4 regions of the Niveispirillum sp. genome follow, and region 3 is predicted to be linked to each of the others. Evidence: predicted binding sites of a transcription regulator. Region 3 holds the regulator's gene; each other region holds the start of a gene.
What was found. The regulator PhoB, encoded in region 3, activates phosphate uptake and scavenging genes when phosphate is short. The targets are predictions, from matches to a motif close to TNTCATAAAACTGTCA.

Region 1 (7,205 bases), on a different contig from region 3:
CCGGGAACCGCGTGTGATAGGCCGTGGTGAAGGGCAGCTTGTGTTTCAGGCAGTACCGCCGGGCCGCGAATCCCAGTGGGCCTTCGGTGGCGATATGGATGGCGTCGGGCTGCGCCTCCTCGATCATCTGCCGCACGCGCCGGCCGGGCGCCAGGGCTAGGCGGATTTCCGGGTATGTCGGCATGGGGATGGTACGGAACCGGTCGGGGGCGATCACCTCCACCTTATGTCCCAGCCGTTCCAGTTCGGCCCGCGTCGTCGTCAGGGTGCGCACGACGCCATTGACCTGCGGATGCCAGGCATCCGTGACGATCAGCAGCTTCACGCCGCTACCTTCACCGCCTGCCGGGCGGCGACAATATCCGCCCAGCGCAGGATCTCCAGCCGTCCATCGGGATGTTCCACCAGTGCGGTGCATGATTCGACCCAATCCCCATCGTTCACGTAAAGCACGCCATCCATGTCCCGCATCTCGGCATGGTGGATATGGCCACAGATGACCCCGTCCACCTGCCGCCGGCGTGCCTCGTCGGTCAGGGCGGTCTCATAATCGCCGATGAATTCAACGGCCTTCTTGGTCTTGTGCTTCAAGTAGGCGGATAGCGACCAATAGGGAAAACCCAGCCTGCGCCGCGCCTTGTTCAACAGGGTGTTGAGCCAGAGCAGGAACGTGTAGGCCGTGTCGCCCACGAAGGCCAACCACTTGGCGTAGCGGACCACGGCATCGAACTGGTCGCCATGGATGACCAGATAGCGTTTGCCGTCCACCGCCGTGTGGATCGTGTCCTCCAGGATGGTCACGCCACCGAATTGCAGGCCGATATAGTCGCGGAACGCCTCGTCATGATTGCCGGGAATCATGAAGACCTGGGCGCCCTTGCGTGCGCGGCGCAGGATTTTCTGCACCACATCATTATGCGACTGTGGCCAGTACCAGCTTTTCTTCAGCCGCCAGCCATCGACGATATCGCCGACCAGATACAGCACATCGGATTCGGTATTTTTCAGGAAATCCAACAGCATGTCGGCCTGACATCCACGTGTCCCCAAATGGATGTCCGACAGCCAGATGGCGCGATAGCGCAGCACGTCCCCGTCGCCCAGCATATGTTCCCCCACCGCCGGTCAACCCAACCACCAATCGTCCGCCATGAATTAAAGACTAGCCATAGCGGATCGCGCCGTTCTATACCGCTTCATCTGGTGTACTGTCAGTGTCTCTAATGAGTATTAGTGCCACATCCGCGAAAACTTCTCCAGACTGTCATCAATATTACATTGCCACTTCATCGTCCCTTCATGGAGATGTACTGGAAATGTCACATGGGCTGGATCGCCGGGTGGCGATCATCTTCAATCCCGTTGCGGGCCGCCGCCGGCCAGGGCTGGTGGAGCAGGTGATGGCCGCCGCCACCGATGCCGGGGCGGTGGTGTCGCTGCACACAACCGATGCGGCGGGCCACGCCACCGCCATCGCCCGCGATCTGGCCCGGTCAGATACGGCTGATGTCATTGTGGCTGCCGGTGGGGACGGCACCATTAATGAAGTGGTGAACGGCATGGCCGCCTCTGGCCTGTCCGACCTGCCGCCGCTGGGTGTGGTGCCGTTGGGCACGGCCAATGTCCTGGCCCACGAACTGGGCCTGACGGGATCGGCGGTGCGAATCGGGCGGCAACTGGCCCTGGGGCCTGCCCGGATGGTTCATGCCGGCATGGCCAATGGCCGGCTGTTCACCATGATGGCCGGGGTGGGGATGGATGCCCGCGTGGTGGCGGGGATTGACCCGGCCTTGAAGCGGCGGATCGGCAAGGGCGCCTATGCGCTGGGCGGTCTGCGGGAAATCCTGGCGGGGCCGGCGCTGGATTATGAGGTGACGCTAACGGCGCCTGATGGCGGGATCAGCCGGCACAGGGCGGTCAGCTGTATCCTGTGCAAGGGTCATTTTTATGCCGGAACCTTCGTGCTGGCCCCGGAAGTGCGGCTGGAGCAGCCGGTGCTGCATGCGGTGCTGTTCACAAGGCCGGGGCGGCTTGCGGCGCTGATCTATGCCGGCGCGATGACCCTGGGTCTGCTGCCCGGACGGTCGGGCGTCCTGATCCTGCCGGCCATCGCCGCCCGGATTGAGGGGCCGGTGGCCGAACCGGTGCAGGGCGATGGCGACACCATCGCCCGCCTGCCCGTCGACATAACTATATGGAGTGGTCGTCTGCGCGTGGTGGGCGGGGGTGTTTAATCCGCCCTGCGCGCAGCCGGGTGCAGGCGGTCCGTCGGCTCCACATGGGCCAGACAGTCGATAATTTCCGGCCCCTGACGGAACTGGAACCAGCCCTGGCCATCATGGAAGGACAGGCGGTAGGTGCCCTGGACATCGCGCTCCAGCCGCAGGCTGGGGTCCTTCAGGCCCGGCAGCCAGACGAGAATCCAGTCGCGCTCACGGGTGCTGGACCTTTCCATGCGCTGCCACAGGCCACGGCGGCGCCGGTCGGCCAGGATGGATTTCCAGGCGACCATGTCCATGGGGGTGAAACGCTGGCGGGCAAAGGGCAGAATGACGCACATGGCATAGCCTCGGACTTTGGTGGCACGGGTATCTCCGCACCTGGGGCCAGCCTGCTCCCGCACCCTTAATGCGGCCTTAATCCCTGGCAGTCCAAAAGCATAGGGCATGCGGAAGGTCAGGTTGGCTGCCTGCTGGGAAAAAGCCATTTCGCAACTGCACAGCGTAATGATGCGACGAAGGTCGTAAAGCGGCGCGGTTGCTGGCCAAATCCAAGGGAAGCGGTGCAAAACCGCATACCCCCAATCCACAGGCGCGCTGTTGCGTAGGGGCTATGGCTGTGTTACATGCTCGCTCGCTCGACACCGGTGGGTTCTCCTCCGGGATGGCCGATCATTGCTAACGTCCTGAAATTATTCAGGTCCACGGACTTTAACCGAGGTTACCAGTGGCAACCGAAGGGACTGGCGTCTCCGAACTCGCCTCGCGCTATGCGAGCGCTCTGTTCGATCTCGCGGATGGGCAGCAGGCCCTGGACCAGACGGCCCAGGATCTGACGTCCATCAAGGCTCTGCTCGCTGAAAGCGCGGACCTCCGCCGCTTGATCGGCAGCCCGCTGCTCGCCCGCAACGAACAGGAACGCGCTATGGAAGCCGTCCTGGCTGCGGCTGGCATCGGGGAACTCGTGCGGAAGTTCGTGGGGCTGGTGGCGCGCAATCGCCGCCTCTTCGCCCTTCCGGGCATGATCGACGGGTATCTGGCCGAACTGGCCCGCCGCCGTGGCGAAAGCACGGCGCGCGTCACCGTTGCTCGTCCGCTGACGGATGCGCAGTGGAGCGACCTCGCCGCCGCTCTGAACAAGAGCGAAGGCTCCAACGTGAAGTTGGATGTGAAGGTCGATCCCTCGCTGATCGGCGGCATGATCGTTAAAATCGGTTCCCGCATGGTGGATAGCTCCGTGCGCACCAAGCTCAATAAGCTGAAACTCGCCATGAAAGGGGTTGGATAATGGAAATCCGCGCCGCTGAGATTTCCGCGATCCTGAAGCAGCAGATCGCGAACTTCGGCAACGAAGCCGATGTCGCCGAAGTGGGCCAGGTTCTGTCCATCGGTGACGGCGTGGCCCGTATCCATGGTCTGGACAAGGTCCAGGCCGGCGAGATGGTTGAATTCCCCGGCGGGGTTAAGGGCATGGCCCTGAACCTCGAAACCGACAATGTCGGCGTGGTGATTTTCGGTTCCGACCGTACCATCAAGGAAGGCGACGTCGTCAAGCGTACCGGCGCCATCGTTGAGGTGCCGGTGGGCCGTGGCCTGCTGGGTCGCGTTGTGGACGGTCTGGGCAACCCGATCGATGGCAAGGGCCCGCTGACCGACGTGACCCGTCAGCGCGTGGAAGTGAAGGCCCCGGGCATCATTCCGCGTAAGTCGGTGCACGAGCCGATGCAGACCGGCCTGAAGGCGATTGACGCCCTGGTGCCCGTCGGCCGTGGCCAGCGCGAGCTGATCATCGGTGACCGTCAGACCGGCAAGACCGCCATTGCTCTGGATACCTTCATCAACCAGAAGGGTATCAACAAGGGCGACGACGAGTCCAAGAAGCTCTATTGCATCTACGTCGCCGTGGGCCAGAAGCGCTCCACCGTGGCCCAGATTGTGAAGACGCTCGAAGAGAACGGCGCGATGGAATATTCCATCGTCGTGGCCGCCACCGCTTCCGAGCCGGCGCCGCTGCAGTTCCTGGCCCCCTACACGGGTGCGGCCATGGGCGAGTTCTTCCGTGACAATGGCATGCATGCCCTGATCGTTTATGACGATCTGTCCAAGCAGGCCGTTGCTTACCGTCAGATGTCGCTGCTGCTGCGCCGTCCGCCGGGCCGCGAAGCTTATCCCGGCGACGTGTTCTATCTGCACAGCCGCCTGCTGGAACGCGCCGCCAAGCTGAACGACGCCAATGGCAATGGTTCGCTGACGGCCCTGCCGGTCATCGAGACCCAGGCCGGTGACGTGTCCGCCTACATCCCCACGAACGTGATCTCGATCACCGACGGACAGATCTTCCTGGAAACGGGCCTGTTCTATCGCGGCATCCGTCCTGCCATTAACGTCGGTCTGTCGGTGTCCCGCGTGGGTTCCGCTGCACAGATCAAGGCGATGAAGCAGGTTGCCGGCACCATCAAGCTGGAACTGGCCCAGTATCGTGAAATGGCTGCCTTCGCGCAGTTCGCTTCCGATCTGGACGCCACGACCCAGCGTCTGCTGAGCCGCGGTGCGCGCCTGACGGAGCTGCTGAAGCAGCCCCAGTTCAAGCCGATGCCCGTGGAAGAGCAGGTCGTGTCGATCTTCGCCGGTGTGAAGGGCTACCTGGACAAGGTCGCAACCAACGACGTGAACCGGTTCGAAGCCCGCTTCCTGGACGAAATCCGGGCCAAGGGCGCCGACATCCTGGCCGCGATCCGTACCGAGAAGGCGATCTCCAAGGAAACCGAAGAGAAGCTGAAGGCTTTCCTCGAAGGCTTCACCAAGGTTTTCGCCTGATCCAAGCTCCCGCAAGGGGCCTCATTGAGAGCGTGTCATGCCGAGCTTGAAGGACATCCGAAACCGGATCGCCAGCGTCAAGTCGACGCAGAAGATCACGTCGGCCATGAAGATGGTCGCGGCCAGCAAGCTGCGCCGCGCCCAGGAGCAGGCCGAGGCCGGCCGGCCATATGCTGAACGCATGGGCCGGATGCTGGCTTCGCTTGCGGCCAACGTGGCTGGTGGTCCGGGTGGCCCCCGCCTGATGACCGGGACGGGCAGCGATCAGACCCACCTGCTGGTGGTGATGACCGGTGACCGTGGTCTGTGCGGTGGTTTCAACAGCTCCGTTGTTCGCGAGACGCGTCGCGCCATCCTGCGCCTGCAGGCCGAAGGCAAGACCGTTAAGCTGCTGACCGTGGGCCGCAAGGGCCGCGACCTGCTGCGTCGCGAGTTCCCCTCGCTGATCGTCGCCTCTTTCGAAGAGGTGGGCAAGAAGCGGCTCTCCTTCGCCGACGCCGACCGCGTCACCGCGAAGATCCTGGAGCTGTTCGATGCCGGCCAGTTCGACGTGGCGACCATCGTCTATAACAAGTTCAAGTCGGCGATGACCCAGATCGTGACGCTGCAGCAGGTGGTGCCCTTTGCGGCACCCGAGGCTGCAAGCGACACGGCCACCGAGGCCAGCGCCGTCTATGAGTTCGAGCCGAGCGAAGAGGCCATCCTGGCCGACCTGCTGCCGCGCAACCTGGCCATCCAGGTCTATTCTGCATTGCTGGAGAGCGCCGCGTCGTTCTTCGGTGCGCAGATGACCGCGATGGACAATGCCACGCGCAACGCCGGCGAGATGATCAAGAAGTATACCCTGATTTACAACCGCACCCGCCAGGCTTCGATCACCAAGGAACTGATCGAAATCATCTCCGGCGCGGAAGCGTTGTAAGTCGATCCGCATTCACGACGAAGTCAAGGTTCCGAGGGAGCTTACCCCATGGCTAACAACAGCAACGCGGTCGGCCGCATCACGCAGGTTCTTGGTGCCGTCGTGGACGTGCAGTTCAGCGGCGACCTGCCGCCGATCCTGAATGCGCTGACCACCCAGAACGAGGGCAAGACCCTGGTTCTGGAGGTGGCCCAGCATCTGGGCGAGAACACCGTCCGCACCATCGCCATGGACACGACCGATGGTCTGGTTCGCGGCAACGAGGTGGTCGATACCGGCAACTCGATCATGATGCCTGTCGGTCCGGCCACCCTGGGCCGCATCCTGAACGTCATCGGCGAGCCGATCGATGAGCGCGGCCCCGTCGGCAACGACAAGGTCCTGCCGATCCATCGTGACGCGCCGGAGTTCGTCGATCAGGCGACCGACGCCGCCCTGCTGATCACCGGCATCAAGGTCATCGACCTGCTGGCCCCGTACCTGAAGGGCGGCAAGATCGGCCTGTTCGGCGGCGCCGGCGTGGGCAAGACGGTGACCATTCAGGAACTGATCAACAACGTCGCCAAGGCGCACGGTGGTATGTCGGTGTTTGCCGGCGTGGGTGAGCGTACCCGCGAAGGTAACGACCTGTACCATGAAATGATCGACGCCGGTGTTATCAAGACCGATGGCCCGGGCTCCAAGGTGGCCCTGGTTTATGGTCAGATGAACGAGCCGCCGGGTGCCCGCGCCCGCGTCGCCCTGTCCGGTCTGACCATCGCTGAATATTTCCGCGATGAAGAAGGCCAGGACGTGCTGTTCTTCGTGGACAACATCTTCCGCTTCACCCAGGCGGGCGCCGAGATGTCGGCTCTGCTGGGCCGTATCCCGTCGGCCGTGGGTTACCAGCCCACCTTGTCCACCGACATGGGCGGTCTGCAGGAGCGCATCACCTCGACCAAGAAGGGTTCGATCACGTCCGTGCAGGCCATTTACGTGCCCGCCGACGACTTGACCGACCCGGCCCCGGCCACCTCCTTTGCCCACCTGGACGCCACGACCGTGCTGTCGCGTTCCATCGCTGAAATGGCCATCTTCCCGGCCGTGGATCCGCTGGACTCGACCTCGCGCGCCCTGGACCCCCGCATCGTCGGTGAAGAGCACTACAACACCGCCCGCAAGGTTCAGCAGGTGTTGCAGCAGTACAAGGCTCTGCAGGACATCATCGCCATCCTGGGCATGGATGAACTGTCGGAAGAGGACAAGCT
Region 2 (7,205 bases), on a different contig from region 3:
CCGCGCGGGCGCATCCTGGTGGGGTGCCGGCGGCTGGCGGGGGCCGTGCGGGTGGAGGTATGGGATACGGGACCGGGCATTCCCGACGATAAGCGCGAAGAGATTTTCAAGGAGTTCCGGCAGCTGGGCAACGGGCAGAGCGACCGCGACAAGGGGCTGGGCCTGGGCCTGTCCATCGTGGAACGGTTCGCGGCCATCCTGGGCCACCGCGTCAGCCTGCGGTCGGTGGAGGGCAAGGGATCTTGCTTTGCCGTCGAGGTGCCGCTGTCGGCCCGCGCCGCCGACCCGGCACGGCCCGCCGTGGGGGCCAGCGTTACGGGCCTGGAAGGCACGCTGGTCCTGTGCGTGGAGAATGAGCCGGCCATCGCGGAGGCGACCATTGCGCTCCTGTCGGGATGGTCATGCGAGGTGGTATGGGGGGCAACGGGGGCGGATGCGCTGGCCGCCCTGGGCGACCGGGTGCCGGATGTCGTGCTGACCGATTACCATCTGGACCATGGGATGAGCGGGCTGGACGCCCTGTCCCTGATCCGGGCGCGGTTCGGGGCCGACCTGCCCGCCGCCGTGATCACCGCTGACCGCACGGAAGCCGTGAAGGACAGCGTGGCGCAGGCCGGGTGCCGGGTGCTTTACAAGCCGGTGAGGCCGGGTGCCCTGCGCGCGCTGTTGAGCCATATGCTGGCCGAGAAGCGGCGGGGGCGGGCGGCGTAAGGTAGGTCCGTGACGACGAAAAGCAGAGCTGAAACCTACGCCCCGAACCAAACCGCCGCCGCCCTGGCTGCCTGGATGAAGCTGCCCTGCACGGGACCTGTAGCCGGGTCGACCAGCATCAGGTTCACGGGCAGGCCAAATTCCTCCACCTCCATCTGGTCGGCATCGCGCCAGACGCGGCCATCATGGGCCAGATACTGGCGCGACTGGGTGCGTTGCAGCAGGGGGCGGATATCGCCCGACCAGGAGAAGACGGGTTTGCCCAGGGCCGCGGCAAACCCCATCTCATAGGCCGTACCATCATCGACGGACGGTCCCCGGAAGGGCATGCAATTGGCGATCACGCCGTCGGCCCCCCGTATCAGGTCCAGGTTGGCCTGCCGGATGCGGGCGGCGAATGCCGCCCCGCCTTCGCCGTCCGCAGGCGACAGGGCGTTATCCATAGGGAACACGCCCTCCAGCCACAGCTCCTCACAGATGGCCTTCATCGACGCCGCTGCCGCCAGCGGGTCGGGCAGGAATACATCCGGCCCGGCCAGATAAAGGCGCGGCCTCACCGCGTGCCGCCGATCTTCAGCGGATCGACGCGGAAGCGGGCGAACCCGTCCGGCGCCGGCCCTTCATAGGACAGGGCCGGCTGTTCGGACAACAGTTCCTGGGCCAGCGGCGAGCTGTCAAAATAGACATTCACCCCAGCCGGCATGGGCGCGATGCGGAAGGAATTGTCGGTCGACGGCTCCACCACGCCCTTGGCGCGGATATATTCGATGATGGCCGACTGCACCGTGTCGGGCGACTGATAGACGACAGTGCTACCATCCAGGCCCGGCACCGCACCGCCGCCATTGGCGCGGTAATTATTGGTGACGACCAGGAATTCCTGTTTGTCGTCGATGGGCTTGCCCTGGAACATCAGGTCCTTGATGCGGTGCGCCTTGTCATTGGCCGGCTTGCCGTCGCGGTCGAACCGTTCGGGCTGCGTCAGGTCGATTGTATAGGTCACGCCATCGATAATATCGAAGGAATAGGCCGGCACCCGCACATTCACCAGCGACTGCGGCTCCTTCTTGTTGGGATCAATGACCGACAGGGCGCGGGTCGACATTTCCAGCCAGTCACGCACCTGCGCCCCCGTCAGTTTCACGACGGCCAGCTGGTTGGGATAGACATAAAGGTCGGCGACATTGCGGATGGCCACGCTGCCGGCGGCAATGTCGGTATAGAAGGCGGGACCCGGCCGCCCGCCCGACTTGAACGGTGCCGCCGCCGACAGGATGGGCAGGGAGGCCAGCTCCGTCCCGGCCAGGGCACGCGCCACATAGGCTCGCTGCGCCTCGGCCACCAGCTCCACGCCGGCGCTGTCGCCCAGGAAGGAGAAATAGGAATGGATGCGCGCCGTCACCTTGCCTACAGGGCGGCGGACATAATCCAGCGTGCCTTGATGGCTGGGGGCCAGCAGGGTGCCGACCTCGGCGTCGGGTTCGGCCACCACCATGCGGCCGTCCTGGCGTTCCTGGATGGGCTTGGCCATGGCCGTACCCTCCACCACCTGCCAGCCCTTGCCCTTCTTTTCCAGCTTCAACTGGATCATGCCCAGATGGCTGCCATAGGAACCGGACATCACCAGCGGCTTGCCATTGACGGTGCCCTTGGCAAGGTCGGCCTTGGGCAGGCCCTCATAATCCTTGCCAGGGAAGACGCGGTGGCTGTGGCCCGTGATGACGGCATCGACGCCCGGCACCTCGGTCAGGGCGTTGGAGATATTCTCCTCGCCCCCTTCACGCGGGAAGAAGGACAGTCCCGAATGGGACAGAACGATGATGACATCGGCCCCTTCCTTCTTCATGCGCGGGACATAGACATTGGCCATGTCGATAATGTCGCGGGTGGTGACGCGGCCTTCCAGCTTGTCCTTGTCCCACGTCATGATCTGGGGGGTCAGCAGGCCCAGGATGCCAACCTTCACCTTCTGCTTGGCGCCCTTGTCATCGACCAGGGTGCGTTCCTGGATGACATAGGCGGGGTAGAGGGTGGGATCGTTGGCCGGGTCCTTGTCGCCATCGACCTTGAAGACATTGCCGGCCAGCACGGGGAACTTCGCCCCCGCATAAACATTGTGCAGCACGTCCAGGCCGAAATTGAATTCATGATTGCCCAGGACGGCGGCGTCATAGCCCAGCAGGTTCATGGTGGCCATGGCGGGATGGGTGGGCTTGTCCTTGCCCACCCCGCGCTCGCGCACGACCCAGTCGCCCATGGGCGTGCCCTGGATCAGATCGCCATTGTCCAGCAGCAGCGTGTTGGGATTGGCGGCGCGTGCGGCGCGGATCAGCGGCGTGACCCGGATCAGGCCGACACCGGCATCCGGCTTGTCGGCATAATAATCGTAATCCTCCAAATACATATGCAGGTCGGTGGTGGCCAGTACCTGCAAGTCGATCTTCTCCTGTGCTGTGGCGGCACCCGCCATCGACAGGAACAGGGCGCCCGCCATCAGGGCACGGGAGGGGAGATTACGAATCACGGAAGGCGCTCCATCGGGTTCTGTTGCCGCCCGGCAGCAGGTGCGTCGCAGCAATCACGGTTAAGAAATGCAGGAGACGCGGGTCTCGCCCCTCCGAACCGGCATGCTGCGCCGCAAAACTGTGGCGGTAATGATACGCTGGTTGAGATATAGCCGTTCAAGCCCCTGCAGGCATAGCTGCAGAGGTGCTTGTCATGGAACTGTAATTTATTCGTTACCTAAGCGTCACGGGCATCTGGTGTTGTCCGCGCGATCCGGTCCGGCTTATTGGGGGCTTTCGTATGACCATCGAGAATAAGAAGGCGGCGTCGATCCTGCGCCGTCACCTGTCCGCTTTGAATATCGGCACTGGCGCCCTGGCGCTGGCCATCGCTTCTTCCTGGGCCGTCCCGGCCATCGCGCAGCAGACGACCTCGTCCATGACGGGTCAGATCGTGACCGCCGCCGGCGCCCCGGCTGCTGGCGCAGAAGTCACCATCGTCCATACGCCGTCCGGTACGCGTTCGGTCACCAACGTCAATGACCAGGGCCGTTTCCAGGCCGGCGGTCTGCGCGTCGGCGGCCCCTACACCGTGACCATCACCGCCGCCGGCGCTGAGCCGCAGGTGCTGGAAGGCATCTTCATCTCGCTCGGCGAGCCGTTCGCCCTGGATCTGGCGCTGGGCGCCAAGATGGAAGAGATCGTGGTGACCGGTGAGCGCGCTGCCCCGACCACGGTCGGCATCGGCACCAATTTCGGCCAGCAGCAGATCACCAATGCACCGTCGATCAGCCGCGACCTGAAGGACATTGTCCGCAACGATCCGAAGGTCTTCATCGACGTCACGAACTCCAGCGCCATTCAGATCGCTGGCTCGTCCAACCGCTTCAACAGCCTGACCATCGACGGTGTGAAGCAGAACGACGATTTCGGTCTGAACGCCGGTGGCTACCCGACCCAGCGCTCGCCGCTGTCGATCGACGCCATCGAAGGCCTGTCCGTGCTGACGGCTCCCTATGACGTCGAATATTCCGGCTTCCAGGGCGGCACGATCAACATCGTGACCAAGTCGGGCGGCAACACCCCGCATGGCTCCTTCTATTATTATTATGGCGATGAGAGCCTGTCGGGTGACCGTTCGGGTGGCCGCACCAACCTGATCAGCCCCTACAAGGAAAAGACCTGGGGCGGTTCGCTGGGTGGCGCGCTGGTCGAGGACAAGCTGTTCTTCTACGTGAACTACGAGAAGTTCAAGAGCCAGGCTCCGGTGGTGTTCGGCACCTCCGATAGCGGCCTCGGCAATCCCGTCGCCGGCATCACCACGGCCCAGGTTGAGCGTATCCGTCAGATCGCGCAGAGCGTCTATGGTTATGACACGCTGGGTCTGGCCGACGGCTCCCTGCCGGAAGAAGACGAGAAGATCCTCACCAAGCTGGACTGGAACATCAACGACAGCCACCGCGCGTCGTTCGCCTACCAGCGCAACGAGGGCAATAACATCCGCGACGCTTCGTCCAGCACCAGCGCGACCCCGCGCACGCTGTCGTTGCAGTCGAACATGTACAACTACACCCAGATCATGGACAGCTACTCGCTCCAGCTGTTCTCTGACTGGACGTCTGACTTCTCCACCGAAGTCAAGCTGGCCCGCAAGGAAGTGGACAGCCTGCGTCTGCCGCTGAACGGCTTCGGCTTCGGCGAAATGCGCGTCAGCACCAATCCGACCGGTCTGGCCGTCAACAATAACGGCTTCGGTCAGGTCGTGTTCGGCCCGGATATCTCGTCGCACAGCAATGTGCTGCGTACGAAGACCGACAGCGGTAAGTTCAAGGGCACGTACCTGCTGGGCGATCACAAGATCACCGGCGGCTACGAATACGACAAGATCGACTACTACAACCTGTTCCTGCAGCGCAGCCTTGGCTACTGGGAATTCGCCTCGATCGAGGCCTTCCAGAACCGTCAGGCGCAGCGCTTCCGGTATGCCAATGCCGTTTCGGGCAACCCCGAAGACGCGGCGGCCAAGTGGGCCTACACGCAGCACTCCTTCTACCTGCAAGATACGTGGGACGTGAGCCCCGGCTTCCAGCTGCAGGGCGGTCTGCGTTACGAGCTGTACAAGACCAACGACGCCCCGCTGGCCAATGCCAACTTCCTGTCGCGCTACGGCATCACCAATGCCGCTACGATCGACGGCAAGGACCTGTGGCTGCCGCGCGTTGGCTTCACCTATGAAGCCACGGAAAGCACGGTTGTCCGCGGTGGCGCCGGCCTGTTCTCCGGTGTCGGTGCCGCCGTGTGGCTGTCCAACGGCTACAGCAATGACGGCGTGACCCAGCGTTCGCTGGATATTACCCGTCCGGCCACCGGTACCGTGCCGGCCAACAACGCCCTGCTGCTGAACGGCGTGACGGGCCAGGTGCCCACCGCCGCCAACGGCCGTCTGACCTCGGTCGGCGAAGGCTTCGTGAATGCGCTGGACCCGAACTACAAGATGCCCTCCTCCTGGAAGCTCAGCATGGCTGTTGACCAGAAGCTGGACATCCCGGTTCTGGGTGACGACTGGCTGTTCACTGCCGAGGCGATCTATACCCGCGTGAAGGACGCCAACTTCTACAAGGACCTGCGTCTGACCAAGACCGGTACGGCCCCCGATGGTCGCCCGATCTACACGCAGAACATCCAGGCCGGCGACACGCGTGGCAATGGTTCCGACCTGCTGCTGACCAACACCGACAAGGGTGAAAGCCTGATCCTGACGATCTACGGTTCGAAGAACTGGACGACGGATTATGGCGATATCGACTTCGGTGCCGGTTACGCCTTCCAGGACAGCAAGGATGCCAGCCAGGGCACCAGCTCTGTTGCCAGCTCCAACTATGAGCAGTTCGTGACCACCGATCCCAACACGGATCTGCTGGGCACGTCTTCTTATGAGACGAAGCACCGCATCACGGCGAACACCAGCTACAGCATCGAATATTTCGATGGGTACAAGTCGTCGCTGTCGCTGTTCGGTCAGGCCTCGTCGGGCAAGCCGTACACCTTCAGCTTCACCTGCTCCAGCACGGCCAATCCGTTCGGTGACCCGGCCTGCCGCGCCAACCGTTCGCGTGAAGCCATGTATGTCCCGACCGGCGCCAGCGACCCGCTGGTCAACTGGACGGCCAGCACGGTCAAGGCTGATGCGATGGATGCCTATATCTCCCGCAATGGCCTGGACAAGTACCGTGGCAGCATCCTGCCGCGTGGCGCGTTCGAAAGCTCCTGGACCTACTCCGTCGATGCCAAGCTGGCTCAGGAAATCCCGGCGCCGATCGAAGGCCACAAGGCCATCGTGACGATGGACATCCTCAACCTGACCAACCTGCTGAACAAGAACTGGGGTCGTCAGCAGAGCGTGCCCTTCTTCCAGTCCGTTGCCGGCCCGACCGCGACGATCGGGACCGATGGCAAGTATGTGTTTACCGCTGCTGGCCGCGACGTTACCGAACAGGTCAGCAACCGCGCCTCGGTCTGGAAGATCCAGCTGGGTGTGAAGTACGAGTTCTGATCCTTCTTCAAGCAGGATCAATGAGTTGGGGAAAGGCGGCCTTCGGGCCGCCTTTTTTCGTTATGGCAGCCTTGCAGCCGCCGGGGCCGGTAATGATCTTTCTATTTCCTCTGGGCAGTATCGGATTGACAGGTATTTTGGTAAAATTGTGTTCATGATTGCCATGTCCGACACCCCGGCCGAACGCCGGATACATCCGCGTAACCCGACAGAACCCATCTTCCTGATGGTTGCCGGCCGCCCGTCCCGTCTGCTTGACTGGTCGTTCGGGGGCCTGCGCGTCCGTCCGGAACAGGCCGGTGGTTTCATCGTGGGACAGCGTGTGGATGTCACGATCCTGCGCCCCGACGGGCATAGCTGGGCCCGTCTGCCCGTCACCATCCGCCATGTCGATCATGAGGATGGGGGGGCACTGGGCGTCATGCTGGTGGACCGGC
Region 3 (7,205 bases):
CGGCTCTGGCGGCACCTTCACGGGCCTGGGCACCTTCTTCGCCAAGGCCAGCCCAAAGACCGCCATGGTCATCGCCGACCCGGTGGGGTCCATCATCGCCGATCTGGTGAACAAGGGCACGCATGACGAACCCGGTTCCTGGGTGGTCGAAGGCGTGGGCGAGGATTTCGTGCCCCCCATCTGCGACCTTCAGTACGCCAAGGCCGCCTACTATGTCAGCGATACCGAAAGCCTGAACGCCGCGCGCGACCTGCTGCGGCTGGAGGGCATCCTGGCCGGGTCCTCATCGGGCACGCTGTTCGCGGCGGCGCTGAAATATTGCCGGGCGCAGACGACGCCCAAGAAGGTCATCACGTTTGTCTGCGACACGGGCAACAAGTACCTGTCAAAGATGTTCAACGATGCCTGGATGGAAGATCACGGCTTCACCCCGCGCGAACGGCACAATGACCTGCGCGACCTGATGACCCGCCGCTTCGACAAGGGCCAGGTGGTGACGGTGGGGCCGGAGGATACGCTGCTGACCGCGTACAAGCGGATGCGGATTTCCGACGTGTCACAGCTTCCCGTGATGGAAGGCGAACGGGTGATCGGCATCCTGGATGAAAGCGACCTGCTGCTGCATGTCGAAAAGGACCCGGCGCGGTTCCGCGACAAGGTCTATACGGCCATGGTCAACCGTCTGGAAACCCTGCCCGTGACCGCGACCATGGCCGACCTGCGCGCCCTGTTCAACCGCAACATGGTGGCCATCATCATGGACGGCCCGGTGTTCCTGGGCCTGTTGACCCGCACCGACGTGCTGAACCATCTGCGCCGGCAGTTGGGATAGGGGTTGCCACACGTCGCATGCGCTTGCGCTTATGCGACCTACGTCTGAACCGTAGGTCGCATAAGGGCGAATGCCCGCATGCGACGCCCATCAAAACTCACATCGTCGTCTTGTTATCCAGCGCATAACCCGCCGACCGAACGGTGCGGATCACATCCTGTTCTTCCGTCTCGTTCAGCGCCTTGCGCAGCCGGCGGATATGCACGTCCACGGTGCGCAGCTCGACATAGACGTCGTGGCCCCAGACGATGTCCAGCAACTGTTCACGCGAAAAAACCCGCCCCGGATGCTGCATGAAATGGCGCAGCAGGGCGAATTCCTTCGGCCCCAGATGGATATCCCGGCCCCCGCGCCGCACGCGGTGCGCCGCCAGATCCATGGAGATGTCGGAGAAGCGCAGCAGTTCTTCCGCCAGACCCGGCGAGGCACGGCGCAGGACGGCGCGGATGCGGGCGACCAGTTCGGTGGGGCTGAACGGCTTGGACAGGTAATCATCCGCCCCGCTATTCAGGCCGCGGACCTTGTCGGCCTCCTCCCCACGTGCCGTCAGCATGATGACGGGCGTCTCACGGGTCTTGGGATTGCGGCGCAACTGGCGGCAGACCTCCAGCCCGCTCATCAGCGGCAGCATCCAGTCCAGCAGGATCAGATGCGGGCTGCGCTCATCGGCCAGCAACAGGGCTTCTTCCCCGTCACCGGCGGTGATGACCCGGAACCCTTCGCGTTCCAGGTTGTAGGACAGCAGCGTGACGAGGTCGGCCTCGTCTTCAACAACCAGGATCAGCGGCTTCAAGGCGGCGTTCATCGGGGTCCCTTGGCGCTAGATGGTGGCGGGGCGGGGCTAACTCAGCCCTCGCCCTCGACCGGTTCAATGATGGTGAAGCTGGACTTGTCGCCCTTGGGCCGTTCCGCCGTCAGCGGCTGGCCCCGGACCAGGAAATGCACGGTCTCCGCGATGTTCGTCGCATGGTCGCCGGCGCGTTCCAGGTTCTTGGCAATGAACAGCAGATGCGTGCAGGGGGTGATGTTGCGCGGGTCTTCCATCATATAGGTCAGGACCTCACGGAACAGGCTGGTATAGAGGTCATCCAGCTCTTCATCTCGGTGCCAGGCGGCCACGGCCTTGTCGACATCGCGGTCGATATAGGCGTCCAGCACATCCTTCAGCATTTCCTGCACCAGACGGCCCATGCGCGGGATGGTCCCGGCCGGGCGCATCACGGGAAGCTGGGCCAGCGCGATGGAGCGCTTGGCGATATTGGCGGCATAGTCGCCCGTGCGCTCCAGATCGGCGGAGATTTTCAGCGCCGCCAGCACCTCACGCAAATCCACGCCGACCGGTGCGCGCAGCGCCAGCATGCGGATGGCATCATGTTCGATCTGGCGTTCAAACTCATCCAGGCGGGCATCGCCCTGCATGACCTTGGTGGCGCCTTCGACATCGCGGCGGCCCACGGCCTGCACGGCCGCTTCCACCTGCGCCTCCACCACGCCGCCCATCTGGGCGATCAGGTTGGACAGGCGCTGCAATTCCGCCTCAAAGGACTTGACGGTATGTTCGGTCGGCGACATGGACGTAAACCCTCAAAGCGTAAAGAGCGTTGGTTGGGGGACAGGTATCAACCGTAACGGCCGGTGATGTACCCCTGGGTGCGCTCGTCGCGCGGGTTGGTGAAAATCTCTTCCGTGTCACCGACCTCCACCAGATCGCCCAGGTGGAAGAAGGCCGTGCGCTGCGACACGCGGGCGGCCTGCTGCATGTTGTGGGTGACGATGGCGATGGTGAAGCTCTCGCGCAGTTCGTCGATCAGCTCTTCGATATGCGCGGTGGCGATGGGGTCAAGGGCCGAGCAGGGCTCATCCATCAGGATGACTTCCGGGCTGACGGCAACGGCGCGCGCGATGCACAGGCGCTGCTGCTGACCACCCGACAGGCCGGTGCCCGGCTCATGCAGGCGATCCTTGACCTCGTTCCACAGGCCGGCGCGCTTTAGCGAGGTTTCGACGATGGCGTCGAACTCGTCCTTGCGGGTGGCCAGGCCATGCAGCTTCGGCCCGTAGATCACATTTTCATAGATCGACTTCGGAAACGGGTTCGGCTTCTGGAACACCATGCCGACCCGGGCGCGCAGCTGCACCACGTCCAGCTTGGGATCGTAGATATCCTCGCCATCCAGCAGGATCTTGCCCTCGACGCGGCAGATATCGATCGTGTCGTTCATGCGGTTCAGGGTCCGCAGGAACGTGGACTTGCCACAGCCCGAGGGGCCGATCATGGCCAGAACCTCGTTCTGGTAGATATCGACATTGACGCCGTGCAGGGCGCGCTTGGCGCCGTAATAGACCTTCACGTCGCGGGCCGACACCTTCACCGGCTGGGTGACGGCGGCTTGTACAGGCTTGTTCAGGGTCATGCTGTCCATTGTTACCACCGACGTTCGAATTTCTTGCGCAGCCAGATGGCGGCACCGTTCATCAGGATCAGGAAGGCCAGCAGCACAAGGATGGCGGCCGAGGTCAGTTCGACAAAGCCGCGTTCCGGCTTGTCCGCCCAGATGAAAATCTGCACGGGCAGGACCGAGGAACTGGCTAGCAGGCTATCGGGTGCCGACGTGACGAAGGCATTCATACCGATCATCAGCAGCGGTGCCGTCTCACCCACAGCATGGGCCATGCCGATGATGGTGCCCGTCATGATGCCCGGCATGGCCAGCGGCAGCACATGGTGCATCACCGTCTGCAGGCGCGAGGCGCCCATGCCCAGCGCTGCCTCGCGGATTGACGGCGGAACCGCCTTCAGCGCCGCGCGGCTGGCGATGATGATGGTGGGCAGCACCAGCAGGCCCAGCACCAGACCACCGACCAGCGGGGCAGAACGCGGCATACCGAAGAAGTTGAGGAACACCGCCAGACCCAGCAGACCGAACACGATGGAGGGCACGGCCGCCAGATTGTTGATGTTCACCTCGATGATCTCGGTAAACCGGTTCTTGGGCGCGAATTCTTCCAGATAGACCGCCGCAGCAACGCCGATGGGCAGGGAGATGGCCAGCGTGACCAGCATCGTCAACAGCGTCCCTACCGCCGCACCAAGCAAGCCTGCCAATTCAGGGTAGTTGCTGTCGCTGGCGGTAAAGAAGGTGGTATTGAAGGCCGACTTCACGTCTCCACGCTGCTGAAGGCTGTCGAACCAGGCCAGTTGCTTGTCGTTGATCGGACGCTCAATCTCGGGCAGGTCGCGGTCGATGCCGCCCTTGACGATCTGGTTGATACCGTCGGACGCGGGCAGCCAGACCTCAATCGTCTGACCAACCAGGGCCGGGTTCTTGTCCAGCATCTGGCCCAGGCGAACACCGGCTACGGGGCTGACCAGACCGCGCAGGTCGCGCTTCTCCGTCCGGCCCGTGACGTCCGGGAACGCCTTGTACAGCGCGTCGGTCACCAGGGTCTGGAACGCACCACGATCCCACTCGGCCGGGTTGCCGGTACCCTGCGGGTCGATGGTGCCGGCATCGATGGTCACCGCCAGCTTGACCTCCGTCTGGAAGAAGGCGGACGTGCCTTCCTTCAGCAGGGTCGACAGCAGGATGACCAGCATCGAGCAGGCGAACAGAATGGCCAGGATGCCATAAAGGCGGAAGCGGCGTTCGGCGGCATAGCGCGCCTTCAGTCGCTTGGTGGCGGCGTCGCCGGTGTGAAGGGACACGGGCATGGCTGTGGGCATCGGCTCTGCGATCTCAGTCATATTTTTCCCGGTATTTCTGGACGATGCGGAGGGCAACGACATTCAACGCCAGGGTCACCAGGAACAGGACCAGACCCAGGGCGAAGACCGACAGCGTCTTGGCGCTGTCAAACTCCTGGTCACCGACCAGGATGGACTTGATCTGCACCGTCACTGTGGTGACGCTTTCCAGCGGGTTCAGGGTCAGGCTGGCCTGGAGGCCGGCAGCCATCACCACGATCATCGTCTCGCCGATGGCGCGGCTGACAGCCAGCAGCATGGCACCCACGATGCCGGGCAAAGCGGCGGGCAGCAGTACCTGCTTGATCGTTTCCGACTTGGTAGCGCCCAGACCGTAAGAACCGTCACGCAGCGATTGCGGCACCGCATTGATTACGTCGTCAGCCAGCGAGGACACGAAGGGCACGATCATGATGCCCATCACCACACCGGCGGCCAGCGCGCTTTGGGAAGAAATCGGAATGCCCATCGAGGCACCGACATCACGGATGAAGGGGGCGACCGTCAGGATGGCAAAGAAACCGAACACCACCGTGGGCACGCCAGCCAGGATTTCCAGCACCGGCTTTACCAGCCCGCGCACCCGCTTGGGCGCATATTCGGACAGGTAGATGGCCGACATCAGACCGACCGGGGCCGCCACAAACATCGCGATGGTGGCGATCAGCAAGGTGCCCGTGAACAGGGGCACGGCACCGAAGGCACCGGACGATCCCACCTGATCGGCCCGGATGGCCGTCTGTGGCGACCACTGCAGACCGAACAGAAACTCGGTAATCGGCACCTTGGTGAAGAATCGGATGCTTTCAAACAGCAGCGACAGAACAATGCCCACCGTCGTCAGGACGGCGATGGTGGAGCAGAGCACCAGCAACGCCGTGATGATGCGTTCGACATTGTTGCGCGCGCGGAATTCTGGCCCGATCTTCGACCATGTGAAAGCCAGCACACCGCCAGCCAGGGCAACGACGACGCCGAACAGCGTCCAGTCGGCCAGACCACGCAGTTGAGCCAAGTGGCCGGCTGCGGGGGTGATGGAGTCGATGACACCGGGATTGACATACTGCGCCTGCCCGATAGCCAGATTGCTGATATTGATCAGCAGCAACTGGCGATGCGTCTGGCTCAGGGCCGAGGCGCCATCGGCGATGGACGGCAGCAGCGTTTCCAGCTCCGCCGGGGCAAGCATGACGCGGGCCCAGGCCTCCAGCTGTTCCGGCGACATGGCCGACAGAACCATCCAGTCCATGACGGCGCCGCGCAGGGCGACCCACACCAGGATCAGCACCAGGGCCGGAAGACCGGCCCACAGGGCCATGTAGGAGCCATAATAATTGGGAACGGAGTGCAGATTGGCGATGCGCCCGCCGGCCACGGCCACGGCCCTGTTGCGTCCCAGCCAGAATCCGGCCAGCGACAGGAACAACAGGACGGCTACGGTCAAGGTTACTGACATGTGGTTCAATCCGCCGCTGTCAGGGGAGTTTACCGGTTACGGCAAACCGGCGGCATCAGGTCTGACGCCGCCGGTTCCGCCATCTGCTTATACACCGGGCCGGTGCAAGAGTCCTGTACCGGCCCGGCCTTTCACATTACGACGCCGGCTTGGCCATCGGGGTCAGCTTCAGGGCCGCCTGTTCGGAAGCCTTGCGCTTATCGGCAGGCAGCGGCACCAGACCCTTGTCGGCCAGATAGCCATCGTCACCCATGGCGCGCTCCGAGGCGTATTCGCCCAGGAATTCCTTCAGGCCGGGGATCACGCCGAAATGCTGGTTCTTGAAGTAGACGAACAGCGGGCGGGACACCGGGTACTGACCGGAAGCGATGGTCTCGTACTTCGGCTCGATGCCGTTGACCGGCACGCCATGCAGCTTGTCGATATTCTCTTCCAGGAAGCTGTAGCCGAAGATGCCGAAGGCATTAGGGTTGGCGACCAGACGCTGCACGATGACGTTGTCGTTCTCACCGGCTTCGATGAAGGCGCCGTCCTCACGCATCGTCTTGCAGACGGCGGCGTGGCGGGTGGCGTCCAGGGCCTTGATGGCCGGGAATTCCTTACAGCCCGTTTCCATCACCAGCTCGACCCAGGCGTCGCGGGTGCCGGACGTCGGCGGCGGGCCCAGCACTTCGATCTCGATGGCCGGCAGGGCGGCGTCGACATCCTTCCAGGTCTTGTGCGGGTTGCGCACAATCTGGCCGTTCACTTCAACTTCCTTGGCCAGAGCGGCGAAGAGCTGCGCCTTCGTGATGCTGATCTGGTTGCCCTTCTTGGACTGCGTGAAGGTCAGACCATCATAGCCGATGACCAGCTCGGTGATCTGCTCGACGCCGTTCTTCTGGCAGGTGTCGTATTCGCTGGCCTTCATGGCGCGGGAAGCGCCCGTGGCGTCCGGGAAATCGGCGCCGATGCCGGAGCAGAACAGCTTCATGCCGCCGCCGGTGCCCGTCGATTCCAGGATCGGAGCGCCGAACTTCGTGGTCTGGCCGAAGCGCTCGACAACCGTGGAGGTGAAGGGGAACACCGTGGAGGAGCCGACGATGCGGATCTGGTCGCGGGCAGCGGCAGCGCCGGCCAGGCCGACGAAGGAAACAGCGCCGAGAACGGCGGCGAGGACGAGCTTCTTGGTG
Region 4 (7,205 bases), on a different contig from region 3:
CGGTCAGCAGATAGGGCAGGGCCTCGATCAGCTGCACCGGCACCTCGCCGATGCCGGGCAGGGCCACGCCCTGCAACCTTGTCTGCAACGCGTCGGCGAAGGCGAACAGGAGGCAGGCGAACAGGGTCGGCACCGGCTTCCACTTGCCCAGGATCAAGGCGGCCAGGGCCAGGAACCCCTTGCCCGCCGTCATGTTGGCCTGGAACCCGGCCCCTTGCGCCGTGGAGAGATAGGCGCCGGCAATGCCGCAGAGCAATCCCGCGATCAGCACAGCCTGATAACGCAGTCTGGTGACGGAGATGCCGGCGGTGTCGACGGCGGCGGGGTTTTCGCCCACGGCGCGCAGGCGCAGGCCGAAACGGGTGCGATAGGCGATCCACCAGGTCAGCGGCACGATGGCGAGTGCCAGATAGACCAGGATGTTATGGCCGCTGATCAGCTCAAAATAGAGGGGACCCAGCAGGGGGACGCCGCGCAGCGCTTCTGCCAGAGGCAGGATGATCTCGCCGAAGCGGGCATCGGCAGGCAGGTTGGGGGTGCGGCCCCCCATCTCAAACCAGGCATTGCCCAGCACCGCCGTCAGGCCCAGGGCGACGATGTTCAGCGCCACGCCGGACACGACCTGATTGCCCTTATGCGTGATGCAGGCAAAACCATGCAGCAGGGCCAGGATGACCGAGGCCAGGATGCCGGCACCCAGGCCCAGCCAGGCCGAGCCATGGATGGCGGCGGTGGCGGCGGCGGCAAAGGCCGCCACCAGCATCTTGCCCTCCAGCCCGATATCGACCACGCCGGCCCGTTCCGAATAGAAACCGGCCAAGGCGGCCAGCAGCAAGGGCGTGGCGAGGCGGACCGTGCTATCCAGCAGCGACAGAAGCGTCAGGAAGATGTCCATGGGATCAGGCCCCCGCCGGCTTGGAAGTCACCGCGCTGGGGCGGCGGGAGAACAGGCGCACCAGGGCCGGACGGAACATATGTTCCAAGGCGCCCGCGAACAGGATGACCACGCCCTGGATCACCACCACCAACTCCCGGCTGATGGTCGGGTAGTCGAAGACCAACTCCGTCCCGCCCTGATACAGCGCGCCGAACAGCAGGGCGGCAGGGATGATGCCAGCGGGATGGTTGCGACCCATCAGGGCGACCGCGATACCGGTAAAGCCCAGACCCGCCGGGAAATTCAGCATCAGGCGATGCTGCACCCCGTGCAATTCGTTCACGCCCAGCAGGCCCGCCAAGGCGCCCGACAGGGCCATGGTGATGACGATGACCCGCTTGGGATCAATGCCGGCATAAAGGGCGGCGTTTTCATTGGCACCGGTGGCGCGCAGTGCGAAACCCCAGCGCGTGTGCCATATGAAGGCCCAGACGCCGACACAGGCCAAAAGCGCCAGGAACAGCGAGAAATTCAGCGGCGAGGACGCCATCTCAATCCCGATGCCGGCCATCATGTCGGCCATCATGGGCAGGAACATCGACGCGCTGAACGTCTCGCTTTCTGGCGACATCTGCCCCGGTTTGATCAGCACATTGACCATCAGATAGACCATCAGCGAGGACGCGATGAAATTGAACATGATGGTCGTGATGACGATATGGCTGCCGCGATAGGCCTGCAGCCAGCCGGGGATCGCAGCCCAGAGCGCACCAAAGGCCGCACCGCCCAGCACCGACAAGGGCAGAGCCGCCCACCAGGGCCATCCGGGCAGGGATAGACAGACCAGACCGACGCCCAGGCCGCCAATATAGGCCTGCCCCTCACCGCCGATATTGAACAGCCCGCCATGAAAGGCGATGGCCACGGCCAGCGCAGTAAAGATCAGGCTGGTCGCGTAATAGAGCGTATAGCCAATGCCCTCGCCCGTGCCGACAGCACCGCGCAGCATGGTGCCGAGCGCGCCCACCGGGTCCTCCCCGATGGCGAAGATGACCAGGGCCGAGACCAGCAGCGCCAGGGTGACATTCACCACGGGCAGCAGCAGGCCGGTCGCCCACCAGGGAAGATTGTCGGAACCCGCACCCGCACTCATGCCGAAACCCCTTCAACAGCGGGTGTGTCCTTGATGCCCGCCATCATCGTGCCGATCCGGCCCTCCGTGGCCTCTGCCGCCGACAGTTCGCCCACGATCTCCCCGTCGCACATCACCAGGATGCGGTCGGACAGCGCCAGGATCTCGTCGAGTTCTGCCGAGACCAGCAGGATGGCCTTGCCCCGATCCCTCAGCGACACGAGCTGGCGGTGGATGAAGGCGATGGCGCCGATATCGACACCGCGCGTCGGCTGTCCCACCAGCAGGATGTCCGGTTCCCGGTCCATTTCGCGGGCCATCACCAGCTTCTGCTGATTGCCGCCGGAGAACAGCGAAGTGCGCAGATTGGGGTTGCCGGGGCGCACGTCGAACTGTTCCATTAACGAAACGGTCTTGGCGACCACCCGCTTCCAGTCTAGCCGCCAGCCCTTGGACAGGCCCTTATCCTGGTGATAGCCCAGGATGGCACTTTCATGGGCGGGGAATTCCTTGATCACGGCCAGTTTCAGCCGGTCTTCGGGCACATGGGCCAGGCCCCGGCGCCGCGCATCGGCGGCATCATATTTCGTGGCCGGGCCGATTTCATCGCCCTTCAGCGTGACCGTTCCGCTATCGAAACGGCACATGCCAGACAAGACCTCCAGCAATTCCGACTGGCCATTGCCGGCGACACCGGCGATGCCGACAATCTCACCGGCCCGCACGCTCAGGCAGGCATCCTTCAGGGTTGTAACGCCGCGCGCATCAATGACGTTCACATTCTGCGCCGACAGCAGGACAGGGCCGGGAGTGGCCGGGGCCTTGTCCACGGCAAGCGAGGTCTTGCGCCCCACCATGGCGTCGGCCAGGGCCTGTCGGTCGGTTTCCTTGGTGATGAATTCCGCCACCACCTGACCCCGGCGCAGCACCGACACGCGGTCGGTGATGGCCATGATTTCCTTCAGCTTATGCGTGATCAGCAGGACGGTGCGCCCCTGCTGGCGCAGCCGTTCCAGGATACGGAACAGCTGCTCCACCTCCGGCGGGGACAGAACCGCGGTGGGTTCGTCCAGGATCAGCACCTCTGCCCCGCGATAGAGCGCCTTCAGGATCTCCACGCGCTGCTGCACGCCGACGGGCAGGTCGGAGACCAGCGCGTCCAGCGGCACCTCCAGCCCGAATTGCTGTTCCAGGGCCTGCACCTCGGCCCGTGCCCGCGCCATGGCGGGGCCCAGTACCGGCCCGCCCTCATGCCCCAGCAGCAGGTTTTCCAAGACGGTGAAGGTCTCCACCAGCATGAAATGCTGATGCACCATGCCGATGCCCAGGCGGATCGCGTCCTGCGGCGTGCGGATATTCACCTGTTTGCCGCGCACCAGGATCTCACCCCCGTCAGCCTCATAGAAGCCGTAGAGGATGCTCATCAAGGTCGACTTGCCGGCGCCATTTTCCCCCACCAGCCCATGGATGCTGGCAGGGGCGAAACGCAGCGTTACGTCGCGGTTGGCATGGACGGGGCCGAATCGCTTGTCGATGCCGACAAGTTCGACCGCCCAGGCGGAGGAAACGGAAGGGGGGGCGGCCGACATGGGTCCTGCTCAGGCGCTAAGTCAGTCAGGGGACGATCAGTACTTGCAGCCCTTTGCGTCGTCATAATTGGCGACGATGCGGGCGCCGGACTTGATGTCGGCGGTGGCCTTGTCCACAGCCGCCTTCATGGCGGGCGTGATCAGCGCCTTGTTATTGTCGTCGAAGGCCCAGCCCACTCCATCCTCCTTCAGGCCCAGACGGCGGTGACCCGCCTTCCAGGTGCCGTCCTGTGCGGTCTTGAACGCCTCATAGGCGGCCACGTCCACACGCTTGACCATGGAGGTCAGCACCTTGCCGGGGAACAGGTGGTTCTGGTTGCTGTCGACACCGATGGACAGCTTGCCGGCATCAGACGCTGCCTGCAGGACGCCCATGCCCGTCTGGCCGGCGGCGGCGAAGATCACGTCCGCACCCCGGTCAAACTGGCTCTTGGCCAGTTCGGAACCGCGCGTGGGATCGGCCCAGGCGGCGGGTGTGGAGCCGGCCATGTTGGCCAGCACATTGGCCTTGGGGTTGGTGGCCTTCACGCCCTGTTCATAGCCGCAGGCAAAGCGGCGGATCAGCGGGATATCCATGCCGCCGACAAAGCCCACCGTCCCCGTCTTGGACGCCATGGCGGCCAGAACGCCGACCAGATAGGAGCCTTCATGTTCGGCGAATTCAATGGACTGCACATTGGGCAGGTTCACATTGCCGTCGATCAGGGTGAAGCGGACATTCGGAAACTCCTTCGCCACCTTTTCCACCGACGGGGCCATGGAGAAACCGACCGAGACGATGATGTCAGCGTTACGGCTGGCCAGACGGCGCAGGAACTGCTCGCGCTGTGCCTCGTTCGTGACCTCGAACCAGCGGAAATTGGTGCCCGTATCCTTCTTGAACCGTTCGGCGCCGTTATTGGCCCCTTCATTGAACGACTTGTCGAACCGCCCGCCCATGTCGAAGACGATGGCCGGTTCGAACCCGAAGGCGGGCGCAACCGTGGCGGCGGTGGACATGAAAAGGGCAAGGGCCGCACAGGCGGCACGACGGGTAAACTTCATCGGCTCCGTTCCGAACAGGGGAACCCCTGGCGGCCTTCCCGATGCGGGCGCCACCGGGAAAGGGTCCCAGCAATCTTACCAGCCTGTGAAGCTAGCCAGTTCGCAGGCGCACGGCAAGGTGACAAAGCCGGCCTTTCCGTTTGGCGATGCGGAATCTGTCGCCTGTGTCACATCGCCGCCCTGCCTGTGAGGCACAGGCCTGTCAAATAACTGTAGCCTCATAGGCGTATGTAGGCTGACAAAGCCCCTTTTCCCGCTGGAGCCTGTGCGTCCCATGTCCGAGAACCGTTTCCTGACCCATGAAGAGTTTGAAGCCATCCAGGACAAGGGTGCGTCGCCGGACAGTGAGCCGACCTTTGGCGAGGTGGTGCAGGCCCGGCTGGGGCGGCGCGACATCCTGCGCGGGATGCTGGGCACCAGCGCCATCGCGGCCTTTGCGCCTGCCGTGCCCGTGGCCCTGATGGCCGGTGAGGCAAAGGCCCAGGCCGGATTCGGGTTCAATTTTGAGGAACTGACGCGCGGCATCGACGGTAATCATCATGTGGCGCCGGGATATGATGCGGATGTCCTGATCCGCTGGGGCGATCCGCTGTTCGCCGACAGCCCGGATTTCGACCCGTACAAGCAGACCGCCGACAGTCAGTTGAAGCAGTTCGGCTATAATTGTGACTTCACCGCCTTCTATCCCCTGCCGCAGGGCAGCAACAGCGCCGATCATGGGCTGTTATGGGTGAACCATGAATATACCCAGGCCGAGATGATGTTCCCCGGCCTGGCGCCGGAGGGGCAGGACAAATACCCGCCCGAGTCCGTGACCAAGGAGATGGTGGATATCGAGATGGCGGCCCATTCGGGCAGCATCGTCGAGGTCCGCCGAGGCAAGGATGGCAAATGGGCCTATGTGAAGGGCGGCAAGTTCAACCGCCGCCTCAATGCGCTCAACACCAAGATGGCGTTCACGGGCCCGGCCGCCGGCCATGCCCGCATGAAGACCAAGGATGATCCCGAGGGCCGGACCGTCATCGGCATGCTGAATAATTGCGCGGGCGGCGTCACCCCCTGGGGCACGGTGCTGTCGGGGGAGGAGAATATCGATGGCTATTTCATGGGCACCATCGACCAGACCCATCCCGAACAGCGCAATTACGACCGCATGACGGTGCCGTCCCCCTGGTATCAGTGGGGCCGGTTCCATGACCGGTTCCATATCAACAAGGAACCGTTTGCCGCGAATCGCTATGGCTGGATCGTGGAGATCGACCCCTATGACCCGACCAGCACGCCGCGCAAGCTGACGGCGCTGGGAAGGTTCAAGCATGAAGGCGCGGGCGTCACCCTGAACAAGGATGGCCGGGCCGTTGTCTATATGGGCGACGATCAGCGGTTTGAGCACGTGTACCGGTTCGTGTCCAAGGGCAAGTATGACCCGGCGGACCGCAAGGCCAATATGAAGCTGCTGGACGAGGGCACCCTGTCGGTGGCGCGGTTCGATGCCGATGGCACCGTCACCTGGCTGCCGCTGGTGCAGGGGCAGGGGCCGCTGACCCCGGCCAATGGCTTCAAGGATCAGGGTGATGTAGTCATCGCGGCCCGCATCGCCGCCACCCTGGTGGGAGCCACCCGCATGGACCGGCCGGAAGATGTGGAGGTCAATCCCAAGACCGGCTTGGTCTATGTCATGCTGACCAATAATGACGACCGGTTGCCCGACGATCCCGTCCACCCGGCCCAGATCCGCCCCAATGCCGCCAACCCGCGCCCGGCCAATAGCTGGGGCCATATTGTGGAAATGGTGCCGCCCGGCGGCGACCATGCGGCACAGAAGTTCAAGTGGGAAATCCTGGTCAAGGCCGGCAATCCCGCCGACCCGAAGACGGGGGCCAGTTTCAACAAGGCCACCACGGAAAATGGCTGGTTCTCCTGTCCCGATAATTGTGCCTTCGACAGCATGGGACGGCTGTGGGTGGGTACCGACCAGGGAGCCAAGTGGCAATGGACCTCCGGATCGTCGGATGGCATCTGGGCCATGGAGACGCAAGGTCCCCTGCGCGGTACCGCCCGCCTGTTCTTCCGCGTGCCGGTGGGGGCCGAACTGACGGGTCCCAGCTTCACGCCCGATGACCAGACGCTGTTCGTATCGATCCAGCATCCGGGATCGGACGCGGTGGACAAGGTGACCAAATCCGGCAACCGCCAGGGCACCTTCGCCGATCCGGGCACCCGCTGGCCGGACTTCAAGGACAATATGCCGGCGCGGCCATCGGTGGTGGTGATCACCAAGAAGGGTGGCGGGGTGATCGGGGTGTGAGGTTTCGCTGGGCGTAGCGCCCTCACGGTCCCGTCATCTCGTTGCAACGTATCGGACACTTGCCAATCCGCCCTGACCTCTGTCACAAGCAAAGGTGACTAAACCGGCATGCCGGTTCGTTCTTCTTCGCATTCACGTCTTGCGAACGGCCCGCCAGGGAGGCGGCCTGGGCGGGGCGTTATTGGTGGGTTGTCCTTGATGAAATCCGTGCTGCCGTCCACGCTCGCCCTGTCCCGCCGCCAACTGCTGCGCGGG

Region 1: ACT6Q8_RS15030 (diacylglycerol/lipid kinase family protein) is a predicted target of PhoB. The motif match lies at 1,252-1,267, and genes of this name have one in related genera.
Region 2: ACT6Q8_RS16475 (bifunctional 2',3'-cyclic-nucleotide 2'-phosphodiesterase/3'-nucleotidase) is a predicted target of PhoB. The motif match lies at 3,426-3,441, and genes of this name have one in related genera.
Region 4: ACT6Q8_RS16500 (PhoX family protein) is a predicted target of PhoB. The motif match lies at 4,843-4,858, and genes of this name have one in related genera.

The regions. Positions count from the first base shown of each region.
Region 1 covers NZ_JBQVOH010000005.1:281,270-288,474, forward strand. Annotated here, with positions in the region: gene ACT6Q8_RS15020 (glycosyltransferase family 4 protein) at 1-325, opposite strand, end outside; gene ACT6Q8_RS15025 (UDP-2,3-diacylglucosamine diphosphatase) at 322-1,107, opposite strand; gene ACT6Q8_RS15030 (diacylglycerol/lipid kinase family protein) at 1,317-2,234, shown strand; gene ACT6Q8_RS15035 (hypothetical protein) at 2,231-2,560, opposite strand; gene ACT6Q8_RS15040 (F0F1 ATP synthase subunit delta) at 2,947-3,507, shown strand; gene atpA (F0F1 ATP synthase subunit alpha) at 3,507-5,036, shown strand; gene ACT6Q8_RS15050 (F0F1 ATP synthase subunit gamma) at 5,074-5,958, shown strand; gene atpD (F0F1 ATP synthase subunit beta) at 6,007-7,205, shown strand, end outside.
Region 2 covers NZ_JBQVOH010000006.1:228,644-235,848, reverse strand. Annotated here, with positions in the region: gene ACT6Q8_RS16485 (hybrid sensor histidine kinase/response regulator) at 1-711, shown strand, start outside; gene ACT6Q8_RS16480 (nucleoside 2-deoxyribosyltransferase) at 747-1,268, opposite strand; gene ACT6Q8_RS16475 (bifunctional 2',3'-cyclic-nucleotide 2'-phosphodiesterase/3'-nucleotidase) at 1,265-3,235, opposite strand; gene ACT6Q8_RS16470 (TonB-dependent receptor) at 3,517-6,768, shown strand; gene ACT6Q8_RS16465 (PilZ domain-containing protein) at 6,932-7,205, shown strand, end outside.
Region 3 covers NZ_JBQVOH010000001.1:205,549-212,753, reverse strand. Annotated here, with positions in the region: gene ACT6Q8_RS00995 (pyridoxal-phosphate dependent enzyme) at 1-832, shown strand, start outside; gene phoB (phosphate regulon transcriptional regulator PhoB) at 930-1,637, opposite strand; gene phoU (phosphate signaling complex protein PhoU) at 1,679-2,404, opposite strand; gene pstB (phosphate ABC transporter ATP-binding protein PstB) at 2,452-3,255, opposite strand; gene pstA (phosphate ABC transporter permease PstA) at 3,258-4,577, opposite strand; gene pstC (phosphate ABC transporter permease subunit PstC) at 4,570-6,033, opposite strand; gene ACT6Q8_RS00965 (substrate-binding domain-containing protein) at 6,170-7,205, opposite strand, start outside.
Region 4 covers NZ_JBQVOH010000006.1:240,976-248,180, reverse strand. Annotated here, with positions in the region: gene ACT6Q8_RS16520 (ABC transporter permease) at 1-895, opposite strand, end outside; gene ACT6Q8_RS16515 (ABC transporter permease) at 900-2,030, opposite strand; gene ACT6Q8_RS16510 (ABC transporter ATP-binding protein) at 2,027-3,598, opposite strand; gene ACT6Q8_RS16505 (BMP family lipoprotein) at 3,635-4,642, opposite strand; gene ACT6Q8_RS16500 (PhoX family protein) at 4,917-6,950, shown strand; gene ACT6Q8_RS16495 (alkaline phosphatase D family protein) at 7,149-7,205, shown strand, end outside.